Regions from separate parts of the Streptomyces sp. NPDC042371 genome, predicted to be linked through region 2. Evidence: riboswitches for the same ligand, from Rfam matches in the RefSeq annotation. Region 2 holds a riboswitch; the other holds the start of a gene.

Region 1 (14,501 bases), on a different contig from region 2:
GCGAGTGCCAAGGGCTCGTCCTTCTCGGGCTTCGCCTACTTCGGCAACTACACGTCCCGCATCGACGGCCCCGGCAAGGTCTTCGACTTCCAGAACGTCTCCGACATCACCATCGACGACATCTGGAACGAACACATGGTGTGCCTCTACTGGGGCGCCAACACGGACCGTATGACCATCAAGAACTCGCGGATCCGCAACATGTTCGCCGACGGCATCAACATGACCAACGGCAGTACGGACAACCGGGTCGCCAACAACGAGGCACGGGCCACGGGGGACGACAGCTTCGCCCTCTTCTCGGCCATCGACGCGGGCGGCGCGGACATGAAGGACAACGTCTACGAGAACCTGACCTCGCTCCTGACCTGGCGCGCGGCGGGCTTCGCCGTCTACGGCGGCTACCACAACACCTTCCGCAACAGCCGGATCGCCGACACCCTCGTCTACTCCGGGATCACCATCAGCTCCCTGGACTTCGGCTACCCGATGAACGGCTTCGGGAAGGATCCGACCACCTTCGAGAACATCACGATCGAACGGGCGGGCGGCACCTTCTGGAAGGGCCAGGACTTCCCGGCCATCTGGGCGTTCTCCGCGTCGAAGGTCTTCCAGGGAATCCGGGTGAACAACGTCGACATCGTCGATCCGACGTTCCACGGGGTGATGTTCCAGACCAAGTACACGGGCAGCACCCCCGAGTTCCCGGTGAAGGACACCGTCTTCACGGACGTCTCCATCACCGGCGCGCCCATCGGCATCTACGTCAACGAGCTGCCGGAGGCGGGCCAGGGTCCCGCGGTCGGTGAAGCGACCTTCGTACGGCCCAAGTTGAGCAACAACGGGCAGGACATCAAGAACGACACGTCCACGTTCAAGCTCACCATGCAGCCCTGACCCGCACCTGACCCGCAAAGGAGGCGCACGCGTGCACGGCCGTCCGGATTCCGGGCGGCCGTTTACGTAACTGGCTTGCAGGCCTTGCGCTATTCTTGCGGCCATGACGCGACGACTTGCTCAAGTTGCGAAGAAGGTGGGGGTCAGCGAGGCGACGGTCAGCCGTGTCCTCAACGACAAGCCCGGCGTCTCCGCCGCGACCCGACAGTCCGTGCTGACCGCCCTGGACGTGCTCGGCTACGAACGGCCGACGCAGCTGCGCGGCGAGCGGGCCCGGCTCGTCGGCCTCGTCCTGCCGGAGCTGCAGAACCCGATCTTCCCCGCGTTCGCCGAAGTCATCGGGGGCGCCCTCGCCCAGCAGGGGCTCACGCCCGTGCTCTGCACCCAGACCAGGGGCGGGGTCTCCGAGGCCGACTACGTGGACCTGCTGCTCCAGCAGCACGTCTCCGGCGTGGTCTTCGCGGGCGGCCTCTTCGCGGAGGCCGACGCGCCGCACGACCACTACCGGCGCCTCGCGGAGCGGAACATCCCGGTCGTCCTGATCAACGCGTCGATCGACGGCCTCGACTTCCCCTGCGTGGCGTGCGACGACACCGTCGCCGTCGAGCAGGCCTGGCGCCACCTCGCCTCGCTCGGCCACGAGCGGATCGGCCTGGTGCTCGGCCCGGCCGACCACATGCCCTCGCGCCGCAAGCTGGCGGCCGCCCGGGACATGGCGCAGGCCGCGGGCACGGAGCTGCCCGAGGAGTTCGTCGAGCGGTCGATCTTCTCGCTGGAGGGCGGCCAGGCGGCCGCCGCGCGCCTCATGGAGCGCGGGGTCACCGGCATCGTGTGCGGCAGCGACCCGCTCGCCCTCGGGGCCATCAGGGCGGCCCGCAGGCGGGGGCTCTCCGTCCCCGCCGACGTCTCCGTCGTGGGCTTCGACGACTCGGCCTTCATGACCTGCACCGAGCCGCCCCTGTCGACGGTGCGACAGCCCATCGAGGCGATGGGCCGCGCGGCGGTCGACCTGCTGTGCGCCCAGATCCGGGGCACCCAGACGCACCCCGGCGAGCTCCTCTTCGAGCCGGAACTCGTCGTCCGCGGCTCGACCGCTCAGCCGCTCAGCACTCGATGATGTTGACCGCGAGACCGCCCCGGGCGGTCTCCTTGTACTTGACGCTCATGTCGGCGCCGGTCTCCTTCATGGTCTTGATGACCTTGTCGAGGGACACCTTGTGGGAGCCGTCGCCCCGCATCGCCATCTTCGCGGCGGTGACGGCCTTGACCGCCGCCATGCCGTTGCGCTCGATGCACGGGATCTGAACGAGTCCGCCGACCGGGTCACAGGTCAGGCCCAGGTTGTGCTCCATGCCGATCTCGGCGGCGTTCTCGACCTGCTCGGGGGAGCCGCCCAGGACCTCGGCGAGCGCGCCCGCCGCCATCGAGCAGGCGGAGCCCACCTCGCCCTGGCAGCCGACCTCGGCGCCGGAGATCGAGGCGTTCTCCTTGAAGAGCATGCCGATGGCGCCCGCCGCCAGCAGGAAGCGGACCACGCCCTCCTCGTCGGCGCCGGGCACGAAGTTCATGTAGTAGTGCAGGACCGCGGGGATGATGCCCGCCGCGCCGTTCGTCGGGGCGGTCACGACCCGGCCGCCCGCGGCGTTCTCCTCGTTCACCGCCATCGCGTAGAGCGTGATCCACTCCATGGCGCGGGCCTGCGGGTCGCCCTCGGCGCGCAGCTGCCGTGCCGAGTTCGCGGCGCGGCGGCGGACCTTCAGGCCGCCCGGCAGGATGCCCTCGCGGGACATGCCGCGGGAGACGCACGCCTGCATGACGCCCCAGATGTCGAGGAGCCCGGCGCGGATCTCGTCCTCGGTGCGCCACGCCTTCTCGTTCTCCAGCATCAGCGCGGAGATGGAGAGGCCGGTCTCCTCGGTGAGGCGGAGCAGCTCGTCGCCGGTGCGGAAGGGGTGCCTGAGGACGGTGTCGTCCGGCACGATCGGGTTGTCGCCCGCCACGGCGTCCTCGTCCACGACGAAGCCGCCGCCCACGGAGTAGTACGTCTTCTCCAGGACGAGGGCGCCCTCACGGTCGTACGCGAAGATCGTCATGCCGTTGGCGTGGTACGGCAGGGCCTTGCGGCGGTGCAGGATCAGGTCCTCGTCGAAATCGAAGTCGATCTCGTGCATGCCGAGCAGGTTGATGCGGCCGCCGCTCTTGATCTCCTCGACGCGGTCGTCGGCGCCCTCCACGTTCACCGTGCGGGGCGACTCGCCCTCAAGGCCCAGCAGCACGGCCTTCGGGGTGCCGTGGCCGTGGCCGGTCGCACCGAGCGAGCCGTAGAGCTCGGCCCGTATCGCCGAGGTGTGGGCCATCAGGCCCTCGTTCTTAAGGCGGCTCGCGAACATGCGGGCAGCGCGCATCGGACCGACCGTGTGGGAGCTGGACGGGCCGATGCCGATCGAGAACAGGTCGAAGACCGAGATGGCCACGGGAACTCCAATGGTGGTTGGTAGACGCCGTTGTCTGCCGGGGTGATGCAGAAGTACAAGGCGGTGCGGGGTCTGGGCGGGACGTGGTGCGGGGCACCCTGCTCACTCTCCAGTGTGCGGGGTGCCCCGATGTTTCGTACGTACGAACAAAAGCGTACAAACAGAGGGTACGGAACTACTTCAGGCCGGGGTACAGGGGGTGCTTGTCGGCCAGAGCGGTCACGCGGGTCTTGAGGGACGCCGCGTCGAAGCCCGGCTTGAGGGCCTCGGCGATGATGTCGGCGACCTCGCGGAAGTCGTCCTCCTGGAAGCCACGGGTGGCGAGCGCGGGCGTGCCGATGCGCAGGCCGGAGGTGACCATCGGGGGGCGCGGGTCGTTCGGGACCGCGTTCCGGTTGACCGTGATGCCGACCTCGTGGAGGCGGTCCTCGGCCTGCTGGCCGTCCAGCTCGGAGTTGCGCAGGTCCACCAGGACGAGGTGCACCTCCGTGCCGCCGGACAGGACGTCGACGCCGACGGCCTTCGCGTCGTCCTGCACCAGGCGCTCGGCCAGGATGCGGGCGCCGTCCAGGGTGCGCTGCTGGCGCTCCTTGAAGTCGTCCGTGGCGGCGACCTTGAAGGAGACGGCCTTGGCCGCGATCACGTGCTCCAGCGGGCCGCCCTGGAAGCCGGGGAAGACCGCCGAGTTCAGCTTCTTCGCGAATTCCTTGTCGCGGGCCAGGATGATGCCGCCGCGCGGGCCGCCGAGCGTCTTGTGCGTGGTCGAGGTGACCACGTCCGCGTACGGCACCGGGTTGGGGTGCAGACCCGCGGCGACCAGACCGGCGAAGTGCGCCATGTCGACCCACAGCTTCGCGCCGACCTCGTCGGCGATCCGGCGGAACTCGGCGAAGTCCAGGTGGCGCGGGTAGGCGGACCAGCCCGCGATGATCACCTTGGGGTTGTTCTCCTTGGCCAGGCGCTCGACCTCGGCCATGTCCACCAGACCGGCCTCGTCCACGTGGTAGGCGACCACGTTGAACTGCTTGCCGGAGAAGTTCAGGCGCATGCCGTGGGTGAGGTGGCCGCCGTGCGCCAGGTCCAGGCCGAGGATCGTGTCGCCGGGCTTGGCGATCGCGAAGAGGGCGGCCTGGTTGGCGGAGGCGCCCGAGTGCGGCTGGACGTTGGCGTACTCGGCGCCGAACAGGTCCTTGACCCGGTCGATGGCGATCTGCTCGGTCACGTCCACGTGCTCGCAGCCGCCGTAGTAGCGGCGGCCGGGGTAGCCCTCGGCGTACTTGTTGGTGAGGACGGTGCCCTGGGCCTCCATGACCGCGACCGGAGCGAAGTTCTCCGAGGCGATCATTTCGAGGGTGGACTGCTGGCGGTGGAGCTCGGCGTCGACGGCGGCGGCGACGTCCGGGTCCAGCTCGTGGAGGGGGGTGTTGAGAAGCGACATCACACGATCCCTATCGGTATGGGTCAGCCGGCGGTGAAGGCGGTGTACTCATCGGCGGAGAGCAGGTCGTCCGGCTCACCCGAGATGCGCACCTTGAACAGCCAACCGCCCTCGAACGGAGCGGAGTTGACCAGCGAGGGGTCGTCGACGACGTCCTGGTTGGCCGCGACGATCTCGCCGGTCACCGGGGCGTAGAGGTCGCTGACCGACTTGGTCGACTCCAGCTCGCCGCAGGACTCGCCCGCGGTCACGGTGTCGCCGACCTCGGGGAGCTGGGCGAAGACGACGTCACCGAGCGCGTTGGCCGCGTGCTCGGTGATGCCGACGACCGCCACGCCGTCCTCGGTGGCCGACAGCCACTCGTGCTCCTTGCTGTAACGCAGCTGCTGGGGGTTGCTCATGACCTGAATTCTCCTGTACGCGGGTGTGTGCTGCGGAACGGGAAAGATGTGCGGGGGGTCACTTCTGGCGCTTGTAGAACGGCAGCGCCACGACCTCGTAGGGCTCGTGGGTGCCGCGGATGTCCACGCCCACGCCCTCCGTACCGGGAGCGGCGTGCTCCGCGTCGACGTACGCGATCGCGATCGGCTTGCCCAGCGTCGGGGACGGGGCGCCGGAGGTGACCTCGCCGATCACCTTGCCGTCCGCGACCACCGGGAAACCGGCGCGCGGGACGCGGCGGCCCTCGGCGATCAGGCCGACCAGTTTGCGCGGCGGCGCGGTCTCGGCGCGCTCCGCGGCGGCGGCGAGCGCGGCGCGCCCGAGGAAGGTGTCCGACTGGCTGGTCTTCTCGAACTTCACGACCCGGCCGAGGCCCGCGTCGAACGGCGTCAGCTCGGCGGTCAGCTCGTGCCCGTACAGCGGCATGCCCGCCTCAAGGCGCAGCGTGTCGCGGCAGGAGAGACCGGCCGGGACCATGCCGACGGGCGTGCCTGCCTCCATCAGCGCGCCCCACAGCTTCTCCGCGTCGGAGGGGGCGACGAAGAGCTCGAAACCGTCCTCGCCGGTGTAGCCCGTGCGGGCGATGAGGGCGGAGACGCCCGCGACGGTGCCGGGCAGGCCCGCGTAGTACTTCAGGCCGTCCAGGTCCGCGTCGGTGAGCGACTTCAGGATGCCGGGGGACTCGGGGCCCTGGACGGCGAGCAGCGCGTACGCCTCGCGGTCGTCGCGGACCTCGACGTCGAACTCCTCGGCGCGGTTGCTCAGCTCGTTCAGGACGTTCTGGGCGTTGGAGGCATTGGCGACGACCATGTACTCGGGGGCCTCGGGCTCGCCGAGCCGGTAGACGATCAGGTCGTCCAGGATGCCGCCGTCCTCGGCGACGATCATGGTGTAGCGGGCGCGGCCGACGCCGATGGAGCCGATGTTGCCGACCAGCGCGAAGTTCAGGAAGTCCACGGCCTCGGGGCCGCTGACGGTGATCTCGCCCATGTGCGACAGGTCGAAGAGCCCTGCCTTGGTGCGCACGGCGTTGTGCTCGTCGCGCTCGCTGGCGTACCGCAGCGGCATGTCCCAGCCCGCGAAGTCGGTCATGGTCGCGCCGAGCGCGCGATGCACGGCATCGAGGGCGGTCAGACGGGGGGCAGTGCTCATGAAGGGAACTCCCAGGGCATGACGGGCGAGGTCGATCCTCCCCATCTGTCATCGGAACCTGAGAGGTTCGCCGGGAGTGTCCCGTCGTGCGGGACGTCCGGCTTGCACCTTGGGTGGGACCGCCGGGCGGTCCGCTTTTCAGATGTGCCTCGCCCGCGCGGTACGGGGCCTGAGAGATTCAAGGGAGGGACTTGCTCCTTCGGCGCCCCGGGCACACAGCACAAGCTGGGTTCCGGAGACTCTCCCGCGCGGATTCAAACGGCCTGTATGGAGTTGGCGGGCACATCATTGCACGCGACTCTGTTCAGGGGGACCCGTGTCCGGCAGCGGGTTCCGTCACCCCGGAGTGCTCTTGTGCCGCATTACCTTCTCTTTACACTTGCGGGGGAAGCAGTACGTGACCGCTATGGGGAGGCCGATCACGGTGCGCAGCAGGACGAGTCTCTATGCCACTTCCACGGGGGTGGCACTGCCCAAGCAGGCTCCTGCCCCGGCCGCGGAGAGCTGCGGTCGGCTGCCCGCCGCCGTCGTCCGCGATCTGCGGCAGCGGGCCGGTCACAGCCCGCACCGCCTCACGTTCGGCGCGGGCGACCTGGTCGTCGTCTCCGGGCTGCCCGGCGGCGGGAAATCGACCCTGATGCGGCAGGCCGTCACGGGCCCGCGCATCGACTCCCAGGACACCCGCGACCGCTGGGCCGACCGGATGCCCCGCCTGCTGCCGTACGCGGCCTACCGCCCCCTGGTCCGCCTCGCGCACTACGCCACGCTGCGTCGCACGCTGCGCTCCGGTGAGAGCGTCGTCGTGCACGACTGCGGCACCCAGGCCTGGGTGCGCCGCTGGCTCGCCCGCGAGGCCGCACGGCGCGGCACGGCCCTGCACCTGCTGATGCTCGACGTCCCGGTGGACACGGCGCTGCGGGGCCAGCACGAGCGCGGCCGTGGCGTCTCGCGGTACGCGTTCGCACGCCACCGCAGGACGGTCGGCCGGCTGGTCGCCGCCACCGAGCGCGGCGACCTGCCGTTCGGCTGCCGCTCGGCCGTGCTGCTCGACCGGGCGGCGGCGCGGGTGCTGCGGGTGATCGCCTTCGACCGCTGAGCCGACCGGCGTTAGGGTTCGAGCCGCAGGCAGAGCGGTCGCGAGCAGGGGTTGGACAGATGGACTTTCCGGCGCAGGCACATGCCCATCCGTACGGCGGATGGCCGGGCAACGAACTGGAGGAGGTCCTTGCGGCCTCACTCGGCGCCCCCGCGTCCGCGGGCGGCCGCATCGTCGAGGTGCTCGGCCGCAGCCACCTCTGGGTACCGCTGCCGAACGGCGGCAGCCCCGAGAGCGGCACCCTGGACCTGCCGACTCTGGAGATCGAGGGCCAGGCGTACGTCCCCGTCTTCACCTCCGAGCAGCAGTTCCGCCAGGCCCTCGGCGACGCGGCCGACCGGATGGGCTGCACCGTGGCGCCCGCCGTCGAGTTCGCCCGCGGCCTCCCCCCGCAGCTGGGCATCGCGCTGAACCCGGACGGCACCGTCGGCGTCCCGCTGCCGCCGCCCGCCGTCGCCGAGCTCTGCCGGACGGGCCGCACCGAGCTGGACGGCCCGAGCACCGGTGGCCGGGTACGGCTGTTCGAGCCGGACTGGCAGGAGGACCCGGTGGACTTCCTGAGCGCCGCGGCACGGGAGTTCGAGGCCGCCGGAGTCGTGCTCACGGCGCGCCGCTGTCTGGCCCACGTGGAGACGGACGATCCGACGCTCTTCGTCGGCGTCGAGCTGTCCACCTGGGACGGCAACGCGCGCGACCTCCCCATGGAGGCGCTGGGCCGTGCCCTGGGGCAGGCCCCGGTCCCGTGGCCGGTGAACCTGGTGCTGCTCGACGTGGCGCAGGACCCCGTGGGCGACTGGCTGCGTGCGAAGGTGCGGCCTTTCTACCACCGGATCGCCGCTTAAGCTGGTTCCATTCCTCTGTCTTCCATAGGGTCGCCGAGTTCGTCACGAAGGGGCGGTTACGGGTGAGTGCGTCGGGCACGGCCGCGGCCGGGCACATCGAGCAGTTGCTGCGCCAGGTGACGCCGGGGCGTTACGACGCGTACGAGGCACTGCTGCGCGCGCTCGCCACCGACCAGGTGTGGATGCTGCTCTGGCACGGCCAGGCTGGATCCCCCGACGCCCAGTACGGCAACATGGAGGTCGAGGGCCTCGGCTACGCACCCTGTGTGACCTCCGCCCAGGAGCTGTCCGCCAGTGGCTGGAACCGGAGCTACGAAGTGGTGCGCGGCACCGCCATCGCCCGCACCCTTTACCCCGACCACTACGGCCTCTGGCTCAACCCGCACGCCCCGGGCGGCGGCGTCGGCATCCCCTGGCTGGATCTGCGCCGCATCGCCACGGGCCTCGACGCGCTCCCCGCGGGACCGCTCAGGCTCACCGAGCCGAGCATCGAGATCCCCCAGTTCTACGCCCTGCTGACGCAGAACGCGCACCGCACCCCCGTGGTCCGCTCGCTGCGCCGCGCCTGGGTGCAGCCCGCGCTCGGTGCGCCCTATCTGGCCATCGGCCTCGACGTCTACGACACGTCGCCGCCGTCGGTCGACGCGGTGCGCACGATGATGCGGCAGTCCATCCCCGCCGTTCCGGAGGGCCTGCCCGTCTCGACGGTCGCGATGTCGGACGATTACGACCCGGTCGCGATGTGGCTACGAGCCAATGCCAGGCCGTTCTACGACCGTGAGGCCCAGGCGGCCCCGGCGCCCGCGGGCGGCTACGGATACCCCGCGCAGTACTGAACAGCGCCGACGGACGTGATGTCCGTTCTGGTGCAGGTGGGGTCCTATGGGCTCCTGTGACGCCTTGCGACCCAACTGCCCCGTGTTCGACCCTCGTTCACTCGCGTCCGGATAACGGAACACCTCGATCAGCATCACGGTTGCGCATCCTTTCCCCGTCAAGTCTGGTAACAGATCGCGACGTGGATGAAGACTCCCGCTCCAGGGGCCTCCGCCCCTTCGTACGACGGACTGATCACGTCGCTACAGCGGCAAGTGCGGGCCGGTCACCACCGGTTGAGAGGGGTCCCTGCCACGATGACGGCACCATTGCATGACACACCTGCGGACGCGGACCCGACCCAGGACGTCGCCCCCGCAGTTGATGCAGGGGTGAAAAAGGTCGAGGGTCGGTCCCTCAAGCAGATCGCCTGGACCCGCCTGAAGCGGGACAAGGTCGCCCTGGCCGGCGGCATCACCGTGCTGCTCCTGGTGCTGGTCGCCATCTTCGCGCCCCTGCTCGTGGACCTCCTCGGCCACGACCCCAACGGCTTCCACCAGGACAAGGTCGACGAGCTGACCGGCCTGCCCAAGGGCGCGCTCGGCGGTGTGAGCAGCGACTTCCTCTTCGGGGTCGAGCCCAACAAGGGCCGCGACATCTTCAGCCGGATCGTCTTCGGCGCGCGCATCTCGCTCCTGGTGGCGTTCCTCGCGGCCATCGTGGCCGTGGCGCTCGGCACCCTCTTCGGGATCATCGCGGGCTACTTCGGCGGCTGGATCGACGCCGTGATCAGCCGCGTGATGGACGTGCTGCTCTCGTTCCCGCAGCTGCTCTTCATCATCTCGCTGGTCTCCGTGCTCCCCGACGACCTGCTGGGCCTCCAGGGCACCAGCGTGCGCGTGGCCATCCTCGTGCTGGTCATCGGCTTCTTCGGCTGGCCGTACGTCGGCCGCATCGTCCGCGGCCAGACGCTCTCGCTCCGTGAGCGCGAGTACGTGGAGGCGGCCCGCAGCCTCGGCGGCGGCAAGCGCCACATCCTGTTCCGCGAACTGCTGCCCAACCTGGTCGCCCCCATCACCGTCTACGCGACGCTGATGATCCCGACCAACATCCTCACGGAGGCGGCCCTGAGCTTCCTCGGCGCCGGTGTGAAGCCGCCGACGGCCTCGTGGGGCGGCATGCTGCGCGACGCGCTCAAGACGTACGAGCACGACCCGATGTTCATGGTTTTCCCGGGCGTCACGATCTTCATCACCGTCCTGGCCTTCAACCTCTTCGGCGACGGGCTGCGTGATGCGCTCGACCCGAAGGGGACGCGCTAGAAGGTCCCAACTGGCTTGCCCCTGCCGCATGTCAGGTGGCTTTAACCATGGTTCTCCGGCAGCACAAGGCCAGGGACCGCGATCTCGGAGGTTACGAGAAAATGCCCACAGGTTCCACGAAACGACGGCTCACCAGCGGTGCGGCCCTCGTCGTCGCGGCGCTGGTGACCACCACGGCGTGCGGCGGCGGTGACGGTGGCGACAGCGACTCGAAGGGTGCCGGCTACAACGCGGCGCTGAACAAGGTCGCCAACCCTTCCAAGAAGAAGGGAGGCACGCTGAAGATGGTCGGCAAGCAGGACCTGGACTCCGCCGACCCGCAGCGCGCCTACTACGGCATGACGTGGGACTTCATGCGCTTCTACACCCGGCAGCTGGTGACCTACGACACCAAGCCGGGCAAGGCGGGCACGAAGCTGGTCCCGGACCTCGCGACCTCCACGGCGAAGATCTCCGACGACGGCAAGACCTACACGTACAAGCTGCGTGACGGCCTTACGTGGGAGGACGGCTCGGCGCTGACCGCCAAGGACATCAAGTACGGCATCGAGCGCGCCTGGGCGACGGACACCATCACCGGTGGTCCCGGCTACATCCGCCAGACGCTCGACCCCAAGGGCAAGTACAAGGGCCCGTACAAGGACAAGGGCGGCCTCGACGCGATCGAGACCCCCGACGACCAGACGATCATCTTCAAGCTGCCCAAGCGCAACGGTGACTTCGAGCAGTTCCTGGCCATGCCCACCGGTTCGCCGGTGAAGGAGGCCAAGGACACGAAGGCCAAGTACACGCAGCGGCCGTTCTCCGCGGGGCCTTACAAGTTCCAGGAGTACAAGTCCAACAAGAAGCTCGTTCTGGTCCGCAACGACAAGTGGAAGAAGTCCTCGGACCCGATCCGCGCCGCGCTGCCCGACAAGATCGACGTGACGTTCTCCGCCAACCAGGAGGAGAACGACAAGAAGCTGATGGAGGGGGACTTCGACCTCGACATCAACGGCACGGGCATGACCCAGTCCGGCCGCGTCAGCGCCGTCACGGACCACCGTGACAACGTCGACAACATGCACACGTCCTTCGTGCGCTACGTCGCGCTCATCCACAACGCCAAGCCGTTCGACGACGAGCACTGCCGCAAGGCCGTGTTCTACGCGACCGACTTCGCGAGCATCCAGCAGACCCGTGGCGGCAAGGTGGCGGCCGGCGACATCGCCAGCAGCACCTTCCCCGTGGCGATCCCCGGCTACAGCAAGTACGACCCGTACGGCGTGCTGAAGCGCAAGGGCAAGCCGGACGTCGCCAAGGCCAAGGACGAGCTGAAGCAGTGCGGCAAGCCGACCGGCTTCACCACCAAGCTGACCGCCCGCACCAACCAGCCGGGTGAGGTCGACGCCGCCGAGTCGCTGCAGCAGGCGCTCGACAAGGTCGGCATCAAGGTCCAGGTCGACTCCCTCGACGGCGCCGACACCGCCAGCATCACCGGCTCGCCGTCCGTCGTGAAGAAGCGCGGCTACGGCATGACGATGAGCGGCTGGGGCCCGGACTTCCCGTCCGGCCAGGGTTACGCGCAGCCGCTGTTCGACAGCCGCTTCCTGAACCCGACCGGTAACTACAACGAGTCGCAGATCAAGGACAAGAAGGTCGACGCGCTCTTCGACAAGGCGATCGCGGAGACCGACCCGGCCGCGGCCGGCGAGATCTACAAGCAGCTCGACAAGAGGATCCTCGACCAGGCCGACTGGATGCCCTTCCTCTACGAGAAGAACATCACCTGGCGCGGGTCGCGGCTGACCAACGCGTACATGTCCGACGGCTACAACGGCCGTTACGACTACGCCTCGCTCGGCGTCGTCAAGTAACACCCGTAGCTGTCACACACTTCCCGTCAGGGAAGCAGTAGTTGTAGTTCCACCGCCGCCGAATCCCGCCAGTCCGAAGGGCAGGTGATGGCCCCGGGCGGTGGCCGGGACCCCTCACAAGGGGGCCCCGGCCACCGCCGGGCCGCGCACAGTGCTTGCTTATCTCATCCGGCGCCTGTTCGCCGTAATCATCATGGTGCTGGTCGTACTGCTCGCGACCTTCACCGTCTTCTTCATGCTGCCCAAGTGGGCGGGACAGGACATCGCCGTCCTCTTCGCCGGCAAGGCCACCGGAGCCGAGCAGATCGAAGGCATCCGGACCAAACTGGGACTCGACGACCCTCTGCTCGTCCAGTTCTGGGACTTCATCAAGGGCATCCCGATGGGGCGCGACTACGTCAACGGCACTGACGTCACGCACTGCCCGGCGCCCTGCTTCGGCTACTCCTTCCGTACCGAGGCGCCCGTCTGGGAGACCCTCAAGGACGCCCTGCCCGTCACCGCCGCGCTCGCCGCCGGTGCCTGTGTCCTGTGGCTCGCCGCGGGTGTCGCCACCGGTGTGATCTCAGCCCTCAAGCGGGGCACGATCTGGGACCGCTCCGCGATGACCATCGCCCTCGCCGGTGTCTCGCTCCCCGTCTTCTTCACCGGCATGATCGCGATGGGCCTCTTCGTCCACCAACTCGGCTGGGTGAAGATCGCGGACAGCCTCAGTACCGACGACTCGATCGACGTCTGGCTACAGACACTGATCCTGCCGTGGATCGTCCTCGCCTTCCTCAACGCGGCGATGTACGCCCGCCTCACCAGAGCGACCATGCTCGAAGTGCTCGGCGAGGACTACATCCGTACCGCCCGCGCCAAGGGCCTCGGCGAGGCCACCGTCATCCGCAAACACGCGCTGCGCTCCGCGATGACCCCGATCCTCACCGTCTTCGGACTCGACCTCGGCGTGCTGATGGGCGGCGCCGTGCTCACCGAGTCCACGTTCAACCTGCCGGGGCTCGGCCTCGAAGCGGTCAGGGCCATCAGCAGCAAGGACCTGCCCGTCATTCTTGGTGTCACGCTGTTCGCGGCGCTCGCGATCGCCATCGCCAACCTCGTCGTCGACCTTCTGTACGCCGTCATCGACCCGCGAGTGAGGCTGGGATGACCGAACTGTCCAAGAGCGGAGCCGCGGTGGGTGAACCCGTCGCCGGTTCGCCCGCTCCCTCCGCCTTCCTCGAGGTGCGCGACCTCAAGGTGCACTTCCCGACCGACGACGGCCTGGTCAAGTCCGTCGACGGGCTCAGCTTCCAGCTGGAGAAGGGCAAGACCCTCGGCATCGTGGGCGAGTCAGGATCCGGCAAGTCGGTCACCTCGCTCGGCATCCTCGGCCTGCACACCGCGGGCCAGTACGGCGCCCGCAAGGCCCAGATCTCCGGCGAGATCTGGCTGGACGGCACGGAGCTGCTGAGCGCCCCGGCCGACGAGGTGCGCAAGCTGCGCGGCCGCGAGATGGCGATGATCTTCCAGGACCCGCTCTCCGCGCTGCACCCGTACTACTCCATCGGCAAGCAGATCACCGAGGCGTACCGGGTCCACAACGACGTCGACAAGAAGACCGCGCGCAAGCGTGCGATCGACATGCTCGACCGGGTCGGGATCCCGCAGCCCGACAAGCGCGTCGACTCCTACCCGCACGAGTTCTCGGGCGGCATGCGCCAGCGCGCGATGATCGCGATGGCGCTCGTCAACAACCCCGAGCTGCTCATCGCGGACGAGCCGACGACCGCCCTTGACGTGACCGTCCAGGCGCAGATCCTCGACCTCATCCGGGACCTGCAGAAGGAGTTCGGCTCCGCGGTCATCATGATCACGCACGACCTGGGCGTGGTCGCCGAGATGGCGGACGAGCTCCTGGTCATGTACGGCGGCCGGTGCGTCGAGCGCGGCACGGCCGAGAAGGTCTTCTACGAACCCCAGCACCCCTACACCTGGGGCCTGCTGGGCTCGATGCCCCGCATCGACCGCGAGGAGACCGAGCGGCTGATCCCGGTCAAGGGCTCCCCGCCCAGCCTGATCAACCTGCCGAGCGGCTGCGCCTTCAACCCGCGCTGCCCCTACGCGGACATCCCCAAGGACCAGATCACCCGCAGCGAGCGCCCCGAACTGCGTCTGGTGGCCG
Region 2 (14,501 bases):
CTCCAACCAGCCGATCGTGCTCCTGCGTGAAGTGGGAGGCGACCGGTACCTCCCCATCTGGATCGGACCAGGTGAGGCGACCGCCATTGCCTTTGCGCAGCAGGGCATGGCCCCCGCACGACCGCTGACCCATGACCTTTTCAAGGACGTGCTGGAAGCGGTCGGCCAGGAGCTCTCCGAAGTGCGCATCACTGACCTGCGAGAAGGCGTCTTCTACGCGGAGCTGGTCTTCGCCAGCGGTGTCGAGGTGAGTGCGCGGCCGTCCGACGCCATAGCGCTGGCGCTGCGCACCGGGACGCCGATCTACGGAAGCGACGGCGTCCTGGACGACGCCGGTATCGCGATCCCGGACGAGCAGGAGGACGAGGTGGAGAAGTTCCGCGAGTTCCTCGACCAGATCTCGCCCGAGGACTTCGGCACCAACAGCCAGTGAGCCGCTTCCGGCGGCCCGTATCCGGCCATTCGACTAGCCTTTCCCCGCGGTGAGGCACGGAAAACCACTCTCAGGGTGATTATCACTCGGCGTGCCGAGTGTGGCGATCGTTGACGAGCCCCTGGCGACTGCCTACCGTCGAGAAGGCAGGTCAAGGAGGGAGGTCGGCGTGAGAAGCAGCGGCGACGGTACGGCGATGGGCGGTCCGTACCCGATCCACGGCGGTGCGGCCGATCACTCTCCGAACCGACCGATGGCGGTCCAGGGGAGCGGGGACGCTACGTCCGAGGATTCCGAGCAGGTCGGCTACCGCGGTCCCACCGCGTGCGCGGCCGCGGGCATCACTTACCGGCAGCTCGACTACTGGGCCCGTACGGGCCTGGTGGAGCCCAGTGTGCGGGCCACGGGCGGCTCCGGGACACAGCGCCTCTACAGCTTCCGCGACGTGGTCGTCCTCAAGATCGTGAAGCGCTTCCTCGACACCGGGGTGTCGCTGCAGAACATCCGCACCACCGTCCAGCACCTGCGGGAGCGCGGGTTCCGTGACCTCGAGCGGATGACGCTGATGAGCGACGGGGCGACGGTCTACGAGTGCACGACGTCCAGCGAGGTCCACGACCTGCTCCAGGGCGGGCAGGGGGTCTTCGGGATCGCCGTGGGCGTCGTCTGGCGCGACGTCGAGGCCGCACTGTCCCAGCTGCACGGCGAGCGCATCGACACCGGGGAGACGCTCGTCGGGCACAATCCGGCCGATGAGCTGGCCAGAAGGCGCAACAGGGCCGTCTGAAGCCGCGTTGTCAGTGGCGTAGGGCAGCATCTGAGGTGTGAGAAGCGCGCCGACGATTCTGCATCTGGACATGGATGCCTTCTACGCGTCCGCGGAGCAGGCCGCGAAGCCGAGCCTGCGCGGAAAAGCCGTGGTGGTGGGCGGGCTGGGGCCCCGTGGTGTGGTGGCCACCGCTTCCTATGAGGCGCGGCGCTTCGGTGTGCACTCGGCGATGCCCATGGGGCAGGCGCGCAGGCTGGCGCCCAATGCCGCCTATCTCGTGCCGCGCTTCGGGCTGTACCGCGAGGTCAGCGAGCAGGTGATGGGGCTCCTTCGGGAGTTGTCGCCGCTGGTGGAGCCGCTCAGCCTGGACGAGGCCTTCGTGGACCTGGAGGCGGGGGGCGTCGCAGATGACGCGGAGTCGGCCAGGGCCGTGGGGGAGCGGCTGCGGGCGGACATCAGAGAGGTGACGGGGCTCTGTGGGTCGGTGGGGCTCGCCGTGTCCAAGATGCTGGCGAAGATCGCCTCCGAGGAGGCCAAGCCCGACGGGCTCAAGCTCATAGCGCCGGGGACGGAGCGGGCGCTCCTGGGCCCGATGCCGGTGCGGACGCTGCCCGGCGTGGGGCCTGCCACGGGCGACCATCTGCGGCGGGCCGGGATCCTCACGGTCGCCGAGATCGCCGAGGCCGGTGAGGACGAGCTCGTACGGCTCCTGGGGAAGGCGCACGGCGGCTCTCTGTACGCGATGGCGCTCGCGCACGACGAGCGGCCTGTGGTGGCCGAGCGGGAGTCGAAGTCGGTCAGCGTCGAGGACACGTACGACGTGGACATCCACGACCGGGTGCGGGTCAGGGCGGAGGTCGCGCGGCTCGCCGAGCGGTGTGTGCAGCGGCTGCGGGCGGCGGGGCACTCGGGGCGGACCATCGTGCTCAAGGTGCGCAGGTTCGACTTCTCCACGCTGACGCGCTCCGAGACGCTCCGTGGGCCCACGGACGACCCCGGGGTGGTGCGGGAGGCCGCGGCGCGGCTGCTGGAGGCCGTGGACACCACGGGCGGGGTCCGGCTCCTGGGAGTGGGCGTCACGGGCCTCGCGGACTACACGCAGGAGGACCTCTTCGCGCAGGCGCAGGCGCAGGCGCAGGCTCAGGCGGCGGTGGAGGCCGAGGCGCAGGCCGGGGCGGAGGGGGCGTCTCCGGGCGAGGGCGACGAGGCCGTGTCCGGGGAGGCGGGGCGGCCGGAGGAGCCGGAGAAGGGGGGTGCTGAAGAGCCGGTGGCGCCGGTGGAGAGACGGTGGTCGGCCGGGCACGACGTGCGGCATGCCGAGTACGGGCACGGGTGGGTGCAGGGGAGCGGCCTGGGCCGGGTGACGGTGCGCTTCGAGACGCCGCTTTCGGCGCCGGGGCGGGTGCGGACGTTCCGTACGGACGACCCGGAGCTGGTGCCTGCGGAGCCGCTGCCGCTGGTGGCCGCGCCCCCGGCCCCCGCTGCCGGATGAGGTCGCTTCAGGGCGTCTCGGTACCTGCGACCTGGCCGAAGTTCTGGTCCGGGGGCGGTGCGGCGGGCGGGGTGCCCGGGGGTGTCGTGTCCAGGCCGTAGTGGTGGTAGAGCTGGAGCTCCTGCTCGGGAGAGAGGTGGCGGCCCACTCCGAAGTCCGGGGCGTCCCTGATCAGGGCCCGTTCGAAGGGGATGCGCAGGGTGCCGTCCTCGACGAGTTCGCTGGGTTCCAGGGGGACGAAGGCGTCCCGGCTGAAGAGACCGGTGCGTATGGCTGCCCATTCCGGTGCGCCGGTGGCATCGTCGAGGTAGACCTCGTCGATCGTGCCGATCTTCGCCCCGTTCCGGTCGAACGCCTTGCGGCCGATCAGGTTGCGCGGATCGATATCGGTCTGCACGGGCCCTCCAGCTGGTCGCGGCTTGTCGAAATCGGGCGTAACTCATCCTTAATCATTCGTAGTCACTACGAAAGAGCACTTCGGGGCAGGTGGCCACTCGAGGGATCGGTCCTGGTCCTCGCTGGTAGGCTGGCGCCTGGCTGCTGACCCCGTGCGGGAGAGCTCTCCGGAACGTACTTCCCGGAGGCGCCGAAGGAGCAAATCCTCCCCGGAATCTCTCAGGCACCCGTACCGCACGGACGAGGTCACTCTGGAAAGCAGGGCGGGCGTCGGGCGGGCACGTTCGGAACCCTTCCTCACCGACGGTGAAAGCAGATCTGTCGCAAGACGGGCCTGTGAAGCTCTCAGGTTGACATGACAGAGGGGGAGGCCGTCCGGGTACCCGCGCCGTGGTACCCCTCGCAGGTCGTGCAGACCAGGAGGCCTCCGCAATGACTGCCACCAATCGCATCCCGCTCTCCGAGCTCGAAGCGGGCATCCCCTTCGAGCAGCGGCACATCGGGCCCGATGCGGAAGCGCGGGCCAAGATGCTCGCGCAGGTCGGGTACGGCTCGCTCGACGAGCTGACGGCCGCCGCGGTGCCGGATGTGATCAAGAACGCCGAGGCGCTGAACCTGCCCGGCGCGCGTACCGAGGCCGAAGTGCTGGCCGAGCTGCGCTCCCTCGCCGACCGCAACCAGGTCCTCGATTCCATGATCGGACTCGGCTACTACGGCACCTTCACCCCGCCGGTCATCCTGCGGAACGTGATGGAGAACCCGGCCTGGTACACCGCCTACACGCCGTACCAGCCCGAGATCTCGCAGGGCAGGCTCGAGGCGCTCCTCAACTTCCAGACGATGGTCGCCGAGCTGACCGGCCTGCCCACCTCCGGGGCCTCGCTCCTCGACGAGGGCACCGCCGCCGCGGAGGCCATGGCCCTTTCGCGCCGCATGGGCAAGGTCAAGAACGGCGTCTTCGTCGTCGACGCCGACGCCCTGCCGCAGACCATCGCCGTCATCCAGACCCGCGCCGAGCCCACCGGCGTAGAGATCGTCGTCGCCGATCTGAGCGAGGGCATTCCGGCCGAGGTCGCCGAGCGCGGCGTCGTGGGCGTGCTCGTCCAGTACCCGGGCGCCTCCGGTGCCGTACGGGACATAAAGCCGCTCATTGACGAGGCCCACGAGCTCGGCGCAGTCGTCACCGTCGCCGCCGACCTGCTCGCCCTCACCCTGCTCACCTCGCCCGGCGAGCTGGGCGCCGACATCGCCGTCGGCACGACGCAGCGCTTCGGCGTACCGATGGGCTTCGGCGGCCCGCACGCCGGATACATGGCGGTGCGCGAGAAGTTCGCGCGCAGCCTCCCGGGGCGGCTCGTCGGTGTCTCCGTCGACGCCGACGGCAACAAGGCCTACCGGCTCGCCCTGCAGACCCGTGAGCAGCACATCCGCCGCGAGAAGGCCACCAGTAACATCTGTACCGCTCAGGTGCTGCTCGCCGTCATGGCCGGAATGTACGCCGTGTACCACGGGCCCGAGGGCCTCAAGTCCATTGCGCGGCGCACCCACCGGTACGCGACGCTGCTCGCCGCCGGGCTCACCGCCGGTGGCGTCGAGGTCGTCCACGGCGCGTACTTCGACACGCTGACCGTGCGCGTCGAGGGCAGGGCCGAGGAGCTCGTCGCCGCCGCCCGCGAAGGCGGCGTGAACATCCACCAGATCGACGCCGACCACGTCTCCCTCGCCTGCGACGAGACCACGACGCGGGCTCAGCTGGCCGCCGTGTGGGGCGCGTTCGGGGTCGAGGCCGATGTCCAGGAGCTGGACGCCGCCACCGCGGACACGCTGCCCGAGGGCCTGCTGCGCGGCGACGACTACCTGGCGCACCCGGTCTTCCACCAGCACCGCTCCGAGACCGCGATGCTGCGCTACCTGCGCAAGCTCGCCGACCGCGACTACGCGCTGGACCGCGGCATGATCCCGCTGGGCTCCTGCACCATGAAGCTCAACGCGACCACCGAGATGGAGCCGGTCACCTGGCCCGAGTTCGGCCAGCTGCATCCCTTCGCGCCCGCCCAGCAGGCGCAGGGGTACCTCACGCTCATCCGCGAGCTGGAGGAACGTCTCGCCGAGGTCACCGGGTACGACAAGGTCTCCCTGCAGCCGAACGCCGGTTCGCAGGGTGAGCTCGCGGGGCTGCTCGCGGTGCGTGGGTACCACCGCGCCAACGGCGACGAGCAGCGCACCGTCTGCCTCATCCCGTCCTCCGCGCACGGCACCAACGCCGCGAGCGCCGTCATGGCGGGCATGAAGGTCGTCGTCGTGAAGACCGCCGACGACGGCGAGATCGACGTCGAGGACCTGCGCGCCAAGATCGAGAAGCACCGCGACGAGCTGTCCGTGCTGATGATCACCTACCCCTCGACGCACGGCGTCTTCGAGGAGCACGTCGCCGACATCTGCGCGTCGGTGCACGAGGCCGGCGGCCAGGTGTACGTCGACGGGGCCAACCTCAACGCGCTGGTGGGCCTCGCCAAGCCGGGCCACTTCGGCGGCGACGTCTCGCACCTCAACCTGCACAAGACGTTCTGCATCCCGCACGGCGGCGGCGGCCCCGGCGTCGGCCCCGTCGGTGTGCGCGAGCACCTCGCGCCGTACCTGCCCAACCACCCGCTGCAGCCCGCGGCAGGACCCGAGACTGGCGTCGGTCCGATCTCCGCGGCGCCGTGGGGCTCCGCCGGGATCCTGCCGATCTCCTGGTCGTACGTACGCCTCATGGGCGGCGAGGGCCTCAAGCGCGCCACCCAGGTCGCGGTGCTCTCGGCCAACTACATCGCCAAGCGCCTCGAGCCGCACTACCCGGTGCTCTACACCGGCCCCGCCGGTCTCGTCGCGCACGAGTGCATCGTCGACCTGCGGCCGCTCAGCAAGGCGACCGGTGTCAGTGTCGACGACATCGCCAAGCGGCTCATCGACTACGGCTTCCACGCGCCGACCATGTCGTTCCCGGTGGCCGGCACCCTGATGATCGAGCCGACGGAGAGCGAGGACCTCAACGAGATCGACCGGTTCTGCGAGGCGATGATCGCCATCCGCCGGGAGATCGAGAAGGTCGGTTCCGGCGAGTGGACCGCCGAGGACAACCCGCTGCGGAACGCCCCGCACACCGCCGCCGCGCTGAGCGGTGAGTGGGAGCACGGCTACAGCCGCGAGGAGGCAGTCTTCCCGGCCGGTGTCGTCGTCGCGGACAAGTACTGGCCGCCGGTGCGCCGCATCGACCAGGCGTACGGCGACCGGAACCTGGTCTGCTCCTGCCCGCCGCTGGATGCGTACGAGGACTGATGCAGGCGCCCGTGTGGAGCGGGCATGCGTCGGGGCCGGTTCGGAGACTTCTCTCCGGGCCGGCCCCTCGTCTTTCCTGTGCTGCTGTGGTGCCGTGCGGCGATGCTGTGCGCTCGTGCGGATGTGCCAGTGCTCAGGCCGCCGTCATGATCTGGTCGGTGCCCAGCGGTCGGTGCGGGGCGATGATCTGGCCGTCCGGCAGCAGCTCACCGGTGTCCTCGAAGAGCAGGACGCCGTTGCACAGCAGGCTCCAGCCCTGCTCCGGGTGGCTGGCCGCGAGCAGCGCGGCCTCCCGGTCGGCGGAGTCGGCTGTCGGGCACGGTGGTTGGTGCTGGCACATGGAAGGGTTCTTTCGCTGCGATGAGATGGCTGTGACGTCGGTCCTGTGGCTCGATGCGGTATTCATAACCGCCCCCCGTTGTAGTTGGTCCTATCCCAGTGTTGCCCTCCGGGCGTCAATCCGCAGGGATTTTGCCGCAGCGGCTCCTACTGCTTAAGGACGTATCACCCGCCCGGACGGTTCAGCCCAACTTCCCTGTCTCTTCGGGTGGTTCGGGGTGGCCTGACCGGGCTAGTCCACCTGGGTGGGCAGCGCTGTGCCCCGCGGCCCGGGGGCTGCGGGGCACAGGAAGCGTGCGGGGCGCTGTCAGGCGGGTGAGCTCAGCAGCGGTGCCGGTGTCAGACGGTGGTTGAGCATCGGCAGGAGTTCGGCGACGCGGTGCGGGCGGTGGGCCGCGATGCCGGGCGGGGCGGGCGCCAGGGGCACGAGCAGATCGGTGGCGGCCAGCGAGCCCTCGGCGCCGTCGTCCGTGCAGTCGCGGTGCAGCCAGAGCGTGAGCATATACAGCTCGGGCACGGAGAGCAGCCGCGGCTGGCACGGCATGGGCATGGCCTCCGCGTGGCGCAGGGCGCGTTCGGTCGAGGTGATGTAGGGCCCTTCGAAGAAATGGGAGAACGCCCAGCCGTCCGGGGTGAGGATCGCGTCGGCCGCGGCGACGGAACGCTCGGCGCAGCGGATCAGGAAGCGCCAGCCGGCCAGTCGGGTGGGCGAAGTGGCCTGTGGGGTGATGTGGTCCAACACGTGCACGGGCAGGGGGAGTTCGGGGATTGCGGGTCCCTGGGCGGTACGCAGGGACGGTGTGCGGGCCTCGCGTACGGCAGTGGGGGAACCGAGTGCCGCGAGAACGCTGCGCAGGGCGGGCGCGGGAGCCGGGGGGACATGCAGCGGCATGGTGGGTCGCCTCTCTCATTCGACAGGCACAGTGGAGCGGGGGCAGGTGCGTGACGGCGCTGTCAGCTCTGGGTCAGAGGGGCGGGGGCTGGGGCCGCGAGCGCCAACTCTCTGCCTAGATTGCGGAGTTTATACGAGCCGTGTTCGAAGGGTGTTTCACCTAGACGCAGTGGATATTACGAGCAAGGACTTATTGAGACGTCCTTGTGCGGGCCTTTACACCGATTTAGTGCGGGTCTCGGGGTCATGACCTCGTATTCCCCGATGCGCGCGGTCGGCCGATTTCTGCCGGTGCTTTTGACCAGGCGCTTCGGTACGGAATCTTCACCGTGCCGCATGCCTGGTGAATGTGCCGGACAGCCGCCGCGTCGAGCGTACTGGCCGGGGGTCCCGCGCGGGGCGTTATCGATCACATTGCCTGGGCATCATCCCCCGTACACAGCGGCCGGACCCTGGGCCGCCGTTCGAGGAGGGACGCTTCGATGGGGGAGAAGGTCGCGGCGGGCACGTTCGACCTGGCCGACAGGCACCACTACCGAGGCAAGCTCCGAGCGTGTCTTACGGGGCTGGAGCGGATGTTGAAGGAGGAGCGATTCGACCGGCCCAAGAATCTCATGGGCATGGAGATCGAGCTGAATCTCGCCGGGCCCGACGGGCTGCCGAGGATGTTGAATGCGCAGGTACTTGAGCGCATCGCGAGCCGGGATTTCCAGACGGAACTCGGAATGTTCAATCTCGAAGTCAACATCGCCCCGCACCGGCTCGGCGGACGCGTTCTCGACCGGCTCGCCGAGGAACTGCGCACGGGCCTCAACTATGCCCACAGGAAAGCGAACGAGCTCGCCGCCGGGATTGTCATGATCGGTATTCTGCCGACCCTGAACGACGCCGACCTCGTCTCCGCGAACCTCTCCGACGTCGATCGCTACGCCCTCCTGAACGACCAGATCGTGGCGGCACGCGGCGAACACTTCGCGCTGGACATCCAGGGTGTGGAGCGGCTGACCTGCACCTCGGCGTCGATCGCGCCCGAAGCGGCGTGCACCTCCGTGCAGCTGCACCTGCAGGTCACGCCCGCCCGGTTCGCCGACGTGTGGAACGCGGCGCAGGCGATCGCGGCCGCGCAGATCGTCGTGGGCGCCAACGCGCCCTTCCTGTTCGGCCGTGAGCTGTGGCGCGAGTCGCGGCCGCCGCTGTTCCTGCAGTCCACCGACACCCGGCCGCCCGAGCTGCAGGTCCAGGGCGTGCGGCCGCGCACCTGGTTCGGGGAGCGCTGGATCACCAAGCCGCTGGAGCTCTTCGAGGAGAACCTGCGGTACTTCCCGGCGCTGCTGCCCCTCATGGAGGAGGAGGACCCGCTCGGCGTCCTCGACGCCGGTGGCGTGCCGCGGCTCGGTGAACTCGTCCTGCACAACGGCACCGTGTACCGCTGGAACCGCCCGGTGTACGGCATCGCCGACGGCGTCCCGCACCTGCGGGTGGAGAACCGCGTACTGCCCGCGGGCCCCACCGTCACCGACGTCATCGCCAACGCCGCCTTCTACTACGGGCTCGTGCGGGCGCTCGCTGAGGAGGCGCGGCCCGTGTGGACCCGGCTGCCCTTCGAGGCCGCCGCCCGCAACTTCGACGTCGCGTGCCGCCACGGCATCGACGCCAGGCTGCAGTGGCCCCGGCGCGGCAGGCTGGGCGGCACCACCGAGGTGGCGGCCGTCCACCTCGTACGCGACGAGCTGCTGCCGCTCGCGGCGGCGGGGCTGGACGCGTGGGGCGTGGAGGCCGCCGACCGCGACCTGTACCTCGGGGTGATCGAGGAGCGGTGCAGGCGTCGGGTCAACGGCGCGTCCTGGCAGGCCACGACGTACCACCGGGCCCTGGACGGCGGGATGTCCAGGGAGCAGGCGCTGGCCGCGACCACCAAGCGGTACAGCGAGCTGATGCACAGGGGAGAGCCGGTGCACACGTGGCCGGTGGGGCTGCGCGAACCGGCGGTCCGGCTGGGCTGAGCCTCAGCCCTGGTTGCTGCCCGCTTCCATGATGGCCTTGAGGATGACCGCGTGGATCTGCGCCGGGTCGTCGACCTGGTGGCCGGAGCCGCCGGTCGCCTCGGCGATCTGCTGGACCTCGTCCTTGTCCGCCTCCGGACCGACCGCGATGGCGATGATCGGCACCGGGTGCTCGCGGTCCGACATCTCCTCCAGCTGGGATATCAGGGAGCTGCGCGAGATGCTGCCCGGGTCCTGGTTGACGCCGTCGGTCAGGATCACCAGGGCGTTGAACTTGCCGCGCGCGTACGTCGACCGGGCCTCCTTGTAGGCGGCGAGCGTGGTGTCGTAAAGGCCGGTGGCGCCGCCCGGCACGGGCTGCAGGCTGCTGAAGGCGTCCGACAGTTCGTCGCGGTGGGTGGCGCCGCCCTTGCGGTCGCCCAGTCGCCGGGTCGGCTCCAGCTTGCGGTAGTCGCGGGTGCCGTCAAGCCGGGTGGCGAACTCCCACAGGCCGATCTCGTCCTCGTCGGTGAAGCCCGCGAGGGCCCGCAGCAGGGAGGCCTTGGTGATCTCCATGCGGGACTGGTTGCGGCCGGGCACGAACTGCGCCATGGACTCCGAGGCGTCGACGACGGTGTTGAGCCGGGCGCTCTGCACCGTGATCGTCCACATGCCCAGGGTCTCCTGGAGCTGCTTGTCCGACGGCGGGTCCGTGGCCTCGTCCGCGTAGGGCTGCGGGGTGCGGCCGCCCGCGGCGGTGACCAGCTTGTCGGAGGGCTGGTCGGGGTCGGTCCTGAAGCCGTGCTCCGTCAGGATCCGGCGGCCTTCGTCATCGCTGAACATCGTCATGAAGCGCAGGGCGGCCCGGCTCGTGTCGGTGGACATCCGGTCGTCCTCGACCAGCGTGTACGGGTAGTCGAGGCGGGGCGAGCCGTCCTTGGGGTAGAAGAGGTCGAGGCTGTTCTCCTCGCCCGCCGACGCGTTGTGCGCGTACGCGGCCTGTTCGGAGAGGATCAGGGCCTGGTTGCGGCGGGGGTTGCCCTGCTCGGTGCCGGAGTCGTCGCGGGCCAGGGTGTCGAGAAGTCGGCCGTCGCTGTCGGTGGTGCGGGCCGCAAGCGCCTTCGCCAGGGCGGCGGCCCGGGTGTCGCCCTCCTTGCCGCCCTGCTTCTTCGCGGACGCACCCATCTTGGCGAGGGCGAGCAGGCCGGTCGCGCTGCGCGCGGGGTCGGCCGCGCCCAGGCGCAGCTTGTCGCCCTTGGTCGCGGCGGTGGTCAACTCCGGCCAGTCGTACGTCTTCTTGGGCCAGCCCAGCGACTCGGCGGCGGACGGCACCATGCCGATGCCGACGGGAGAGGAGGCGATGTTGCCCGCGGGGGAGACCTTGCTCTGCTTGCCGCCGATGCCGACGCGCTGCACCCAGACGTCGGAGTCCGGCACCCACACGTCGTACTCCGGATCGCCCTTGCCGGAGCGGAGTTCGGCGGCGACCTTGTACGAGTCGCGCGCGGTCACCCGCACGTCGATGCAGTGCCCGTCCGAGGTGATCTCCTGCTCGCGGGCCTCGTCGGCCGCCTCGCGCAGGGCGGGGGCCACGGCAGGAGCGGCGACGACGTCGAGGCTGACCGCGTCGTCGCCGCAGGAGCCGCCGAAGGAGAGCAGACCGGCGCTGACGGCGGCCGCCGTGCCTCCCGCCACCACGAGGACGAGCGCCGTGGCGATGGCGACCGTGCGTCCGCGTGCCTGCGGTCGGGGGCCGGGCGCTGCCGTCCCGTGCTCATCGGGCAAGCTGTGACGTCCCATGGCGGTGGTGCCCCTCCTTGGAAGATGAAGCAAGGAAAGAGGGGGCCTGTGCGCCTGGAATCGGCGTCCGTCCCCCTCGGCCTGTCGCGCACGATCTTCGTAACTTCTTTCGAGACCCTAGCGGGGCGAGGATGGGGATGAGGCGGGATTACTCAACTGGAGGCGTAAGTGCAAGCGGAGCCGGGGCCGATGGCCGGTTCTTTTCCAGCGGACGGGTCGTCACGGCGGATCCTGAGGGATGAGACGCTGCTCGTCCTGGCTCTCTCGCTCGGGGCGAGCGGTGTGTCCGCGCTGATCAGCTTTGTCGGGTCGGTCACCAAACCGGGTGGCCTGAAGGACCAGGCGGCGACGATGAACGCGTCGGCCGCGCCGGGGCGGCCATGGCTGGATCTCGCATGGCAATTGTTCGGAATTGCGACCGCGTTGGTGCCGGTCGCGCTGGTCGCGCACTTCCTGCTGCGTGAGCGGGAGGGGCTGCGGACGATCGGTTTCGACCGGACCCGGCCATGGCCGGATCTGGGGCGCGGCACCGCGATCGCCGCGGTGATCGGCAGCACCGGGATCGCCTTCTATCTGGCGGCCCGCGGGCTCGGCTTCAACCTCACGGTGGTGCCGGAGGCGTTGCCCGAGGTGTGGTGGAAGTACCCCGTCCTCGTGCTGTCCGCGGTGCAGAACGCGGTCCTTGAGGAAGTGATCGTCGTCGGGTATCTGCTGCGCAGGCTCGGCCAGTTGGGGTGGACGCCCATGGCGGCACTGGTGGGCAGTTCGGTGTTGCGCGGCTCGTACCACCTCTACCAGGGCATCGGCGGGTTCGTCGGGAACCTCGCGATGGGTGTGGTCTTCGCGCTGCTCTACCGCAGGTGGGGGCGGGTCGGCCCGCTGGTCGTGGCCCACTCCCTGCTCGACATCGGCGCGTTCGTCGGATATGGGCTGCTCGCGGGGAAGGTGGGGTGGCTGCCTACGCCTTCGTGAGGCGGAGGGGACGTACGTGATTTTCGTACGTCCCCTGTGTGCCTCCGGTGCTCTGGTGCCGTCAGGCGAAGAGGTCGCCCTCGATGACCGTGACCGCGCGGCCGGTCAGGAGGGTGCGGTCGCCCGTGAGCTCCGTGCGGACCAAGCCGGTGCGGGCCGAGGCCTGCAGGCCGGTCAGTTCGGTGCGGCCGAGGCGCTCGGACCAGAAGGGGGCGAGGGCGGTGTGCGCGCTGCCCGTCACCGGGTCCTCGTCGATGCCGACGCGCGGGAAGAAGCAGCGCGAGACGAAGTCGTAGCCGAGGGAAGGATCCGCGGCCGCGGCCGTGGCGATGATGCCGCGCTCGGAGTACCGGACGAGGGCCCTGTGGTCCGGGGCGAGCGACCTGACCGTCTTCTCGTCGGCGAGCTCGACCAGCAGGTCGCCTACGTTCCGGCCCGTGTCGTACGCGCGGAGCGGCTCGGCGCCGAGGGCCTCGGCGATCCCGTCGGGGAGTTCGGCCGCGGTGAGCGGGGCGGTCGGGAAGTCGAGCGTGAGGGTGCCGTCCTCGTGCGCGGTCGAGGTGAGGACGCCGCTGCGGGTGGTGAAGCGGACGGTGCCCGAGGCGGCGCCCGTGGTGTGCAGGACGTGTGCCGTGGCCAAAGTGGCATGGCCGCACAGGTCGACCTCGGTGGTGGGCGTGAACCAGCGCAGCGCCCAGTCGGCGTCCCCGCCCGCGGGCAGCGGGTGGGCGAAGGCGGTCTCCGCGTGGTTGACCTCCCTGGCCACGTGCTGCAGCCAGGTGTCGTCGGGAAAGGCGTCGAGGAGCAGGACCCCGGCCGGATTCCCCGCGAAGGGGCGGTCGGTGAAGGCGTCGACGATGCGGATGCGGTGGGAAGTCGGCATGGGGATCACGGTAGAGGGCTGTGGAGTGCGCGAGGTAAGTCCAATGCGGATTCACTGGACTGATTGAGGGGGGTGATTGGCCTGCCAGGGGTTCGTTTCGCTGGTTCGCTCTACGTGCCGTGTCTGATAGGCGAAAGGGCGCTCCGGTTCGGGTGAGGCCGGAACCGCCGAGCCGTCGTCGGCGAAGACGAGCGGATGAAGGTCGCTCTCCCGGCGGTCCCCAGCCGTCACCACGAATCGGATGGGCCGCTGGTTCAGGGGCTGGTCAGATCGTCAGGTGCTGAGGGTGGTGACGGCGTCGACTCCGTAGGTACGTGCGTAGCCGTTCTCGGTGCCGACGAGGAGGTCGACCACCTCGAAGTAGCGGTCCCAGAACGGGGTTTCGCGCAGCGCGTCGATCAGGAGCTGGTAGGCGTTGTGGTCGTCCGCCTCCCAGACCCAGACGTCGGTGACGCGCGCGGAGTAGAACTCCGTGTCGTAGAAGCGGGACCTGACGCCCGTCGTCCTGGCCTTGATGGTGGGGACGACCTGGGTGGTGAAGGCCTCCACTCGTTCCTGGACGGTCAGGGCCAGCCATTCGGGTGTGGTCTTGACGAGCATGAATGCCGTCACCGGTGCCTTGGGTGCCTCGACGGGCATGGGGTGCCTCTTTCTTGAAGAAGGTGTGGGGCCGGACGTCGGCCCGGAGCGGTGTCAGGCGAGTACGGCGGGCTTCAGTACCTGCGCGCACCACTGCTCGAAGGTGGTGGGGGAGGAGGACGCGTCGGTGCGGGGCACTCCGGCATCCAGTCCGTCGTCCTTGGCGCGCTTCATGTCCACGATTCCCTGGACGAACGTCTCGTCGAGGCCGTAGCCGACGAGGGTCGTGCGCAGATCGTCGTAGGACTGGCGTTCGTAACGGACCGGCCGTCCGAGCTGCTCGGTCATGATGCGGGCCAGGTCGGCGGGGGACAGGTCCTGCGGCCCGAGGACGGGCACGCTGCCGACGCCGGTCCAGGTGCGGTCCAGGAGCAGGGTCGCGGCCGCGGCGGCGATGTCGGCGACGGCCACCAGCGGCGCCTTGCGGTCCGCGTCGACGGAGTCGGTGAAGACGCCCTTCTCCCGGATCGAGTCGGCCTCTTCCAGGAGGTTCTCGAAGAACGACGGGTTGGCCAGGGCGCGGTAGGCGACGCCGGAGGAGGCGATGACGTCGTCCATGGCGAGGGAAGCGGTCACGAGTCCT

What was found. A riboswitch is a leader RNA that binds a small molecule or an ion and turns the genes downstream of it on or off. The one in region 2 is predicted to bind glycine.
Region 1: another riboswitch for glycine. It lies ahead of gcvT (glycine cleavage system aminomethyltransferase GcvT); the one in region 2 lies ahead of gcvP (aminomethyl-transferring glycine dehydrogenase).

The regions. Positions count from the first base shown of each region.
Region 1 is NZ_JBWKAP010000010.1:61,949-76,449, forward strand. Features, by position in the region: gene AC068B_RS28760 (discoidin domain-containing protein) at 1-897, shown strand, start outside; gene AC068B_RS28765 (LacI family DNA-binding transcriptional regulator) at 1,001-2,014, shown strand; gene AC068B_RS28770 (L-serine ammonia-lyase) at 2,001-3,371, opposite strand; gene glyA (serine hydroxymethyltransferase) at 3,547-4,809, opposite strand; gene gcvH (glycine cleavage system protein GcvH) at 4,833-5,210, opposite strand; gene gcvT (glycine cleavage system aminomethyltransferase GcvT) at 5,269-6,402, opposite strand; glycine riboswitch at 6,438-6,550, opposite strand; glycine riboswitch at 6,551-6,659, opposite strand; gene AC068B_RS28790 (AAA family ATPase) at 6,809-7,498, shown strand; gene AC068B_RS28795 (enhanced serine sensitivity protein SseB) at 7,558-8,340, shown strand; gene AC068B_RS28800 (enhanced serine sensitivity protein SseB C-terminal domain-containing protein) at 8,403-9,176, shown strand; gene AC068B_RS28805 (ABC transporter permease) at 9,474-10,478, shown strand; gene AC068B_RS28810 (ABC transporter substrate-binding protein) at 10,580-12,334, shown strand; gene AC068B_RS28815 (ABC transporter permease) at 12,486-13,487, shown strand; gene AC068B_RS28820 (ABC transporter ATP-binding protein) at 13,484-14,501, shown strand, end outside.
Region 2 is NZ_JBWKAP010000014.1:140,902-155,402, reverse strand. Features, by position in the region: gene AC068B_RS34150 (bifunctional nuclease family protein) at 1-433, shown strand, start outside; gene AC068B_RS34145 (MerR family transcriptional regulator) at 603-1,220, shown strand; gene AC068B_RS34140 (DNA polymerase IV) at 1,258-2,694, shown strand; gene AC068B_RS34135 (PRC-barrel domain-containing protein) at 2,702-3,091, opposite strand; glycine riboswitch at 3,236-3,335, shown strand; gene gcvP (aminomethyl-transferring glycine dehydrogenase) at 3,523-6,411, shown strand; gene AC068B_RS34125 (DUF5999 family protein) at 6,545-6,751, opposite strand; gene AC068B_RS34120 (hypothetical protein) at 7,058-7,642, opposite strand; gene AC068B_RS34115 (glutamate--cysteine ligase) at 8,125-9,645, shown strand; gene AC068B_RS34110 (substrate-binding and VWA domain-containing protein) at 9,649-11,424, opposite strand; gene AC068B_RS34105 (CPBP family intramembrane glutamic endopeptidase) at 11,593-12,396, shown strand; gene AC068B_RS34100 (PhzF family phenazine biosynthesis protein) at 12,458-13,279, opposite strand; gene AC068B_RS34095 (nucleotidyltransferase domain-containing protein) at 13,331-13,537, opposite strand; gene AC068B_RS34090 (darcynin family protein) at 13,553-13,918, opposite strand; gene AC068B_RS34085 (NAD(P)H-binding protein) at 13,973-14,501, opposite strand, start outside.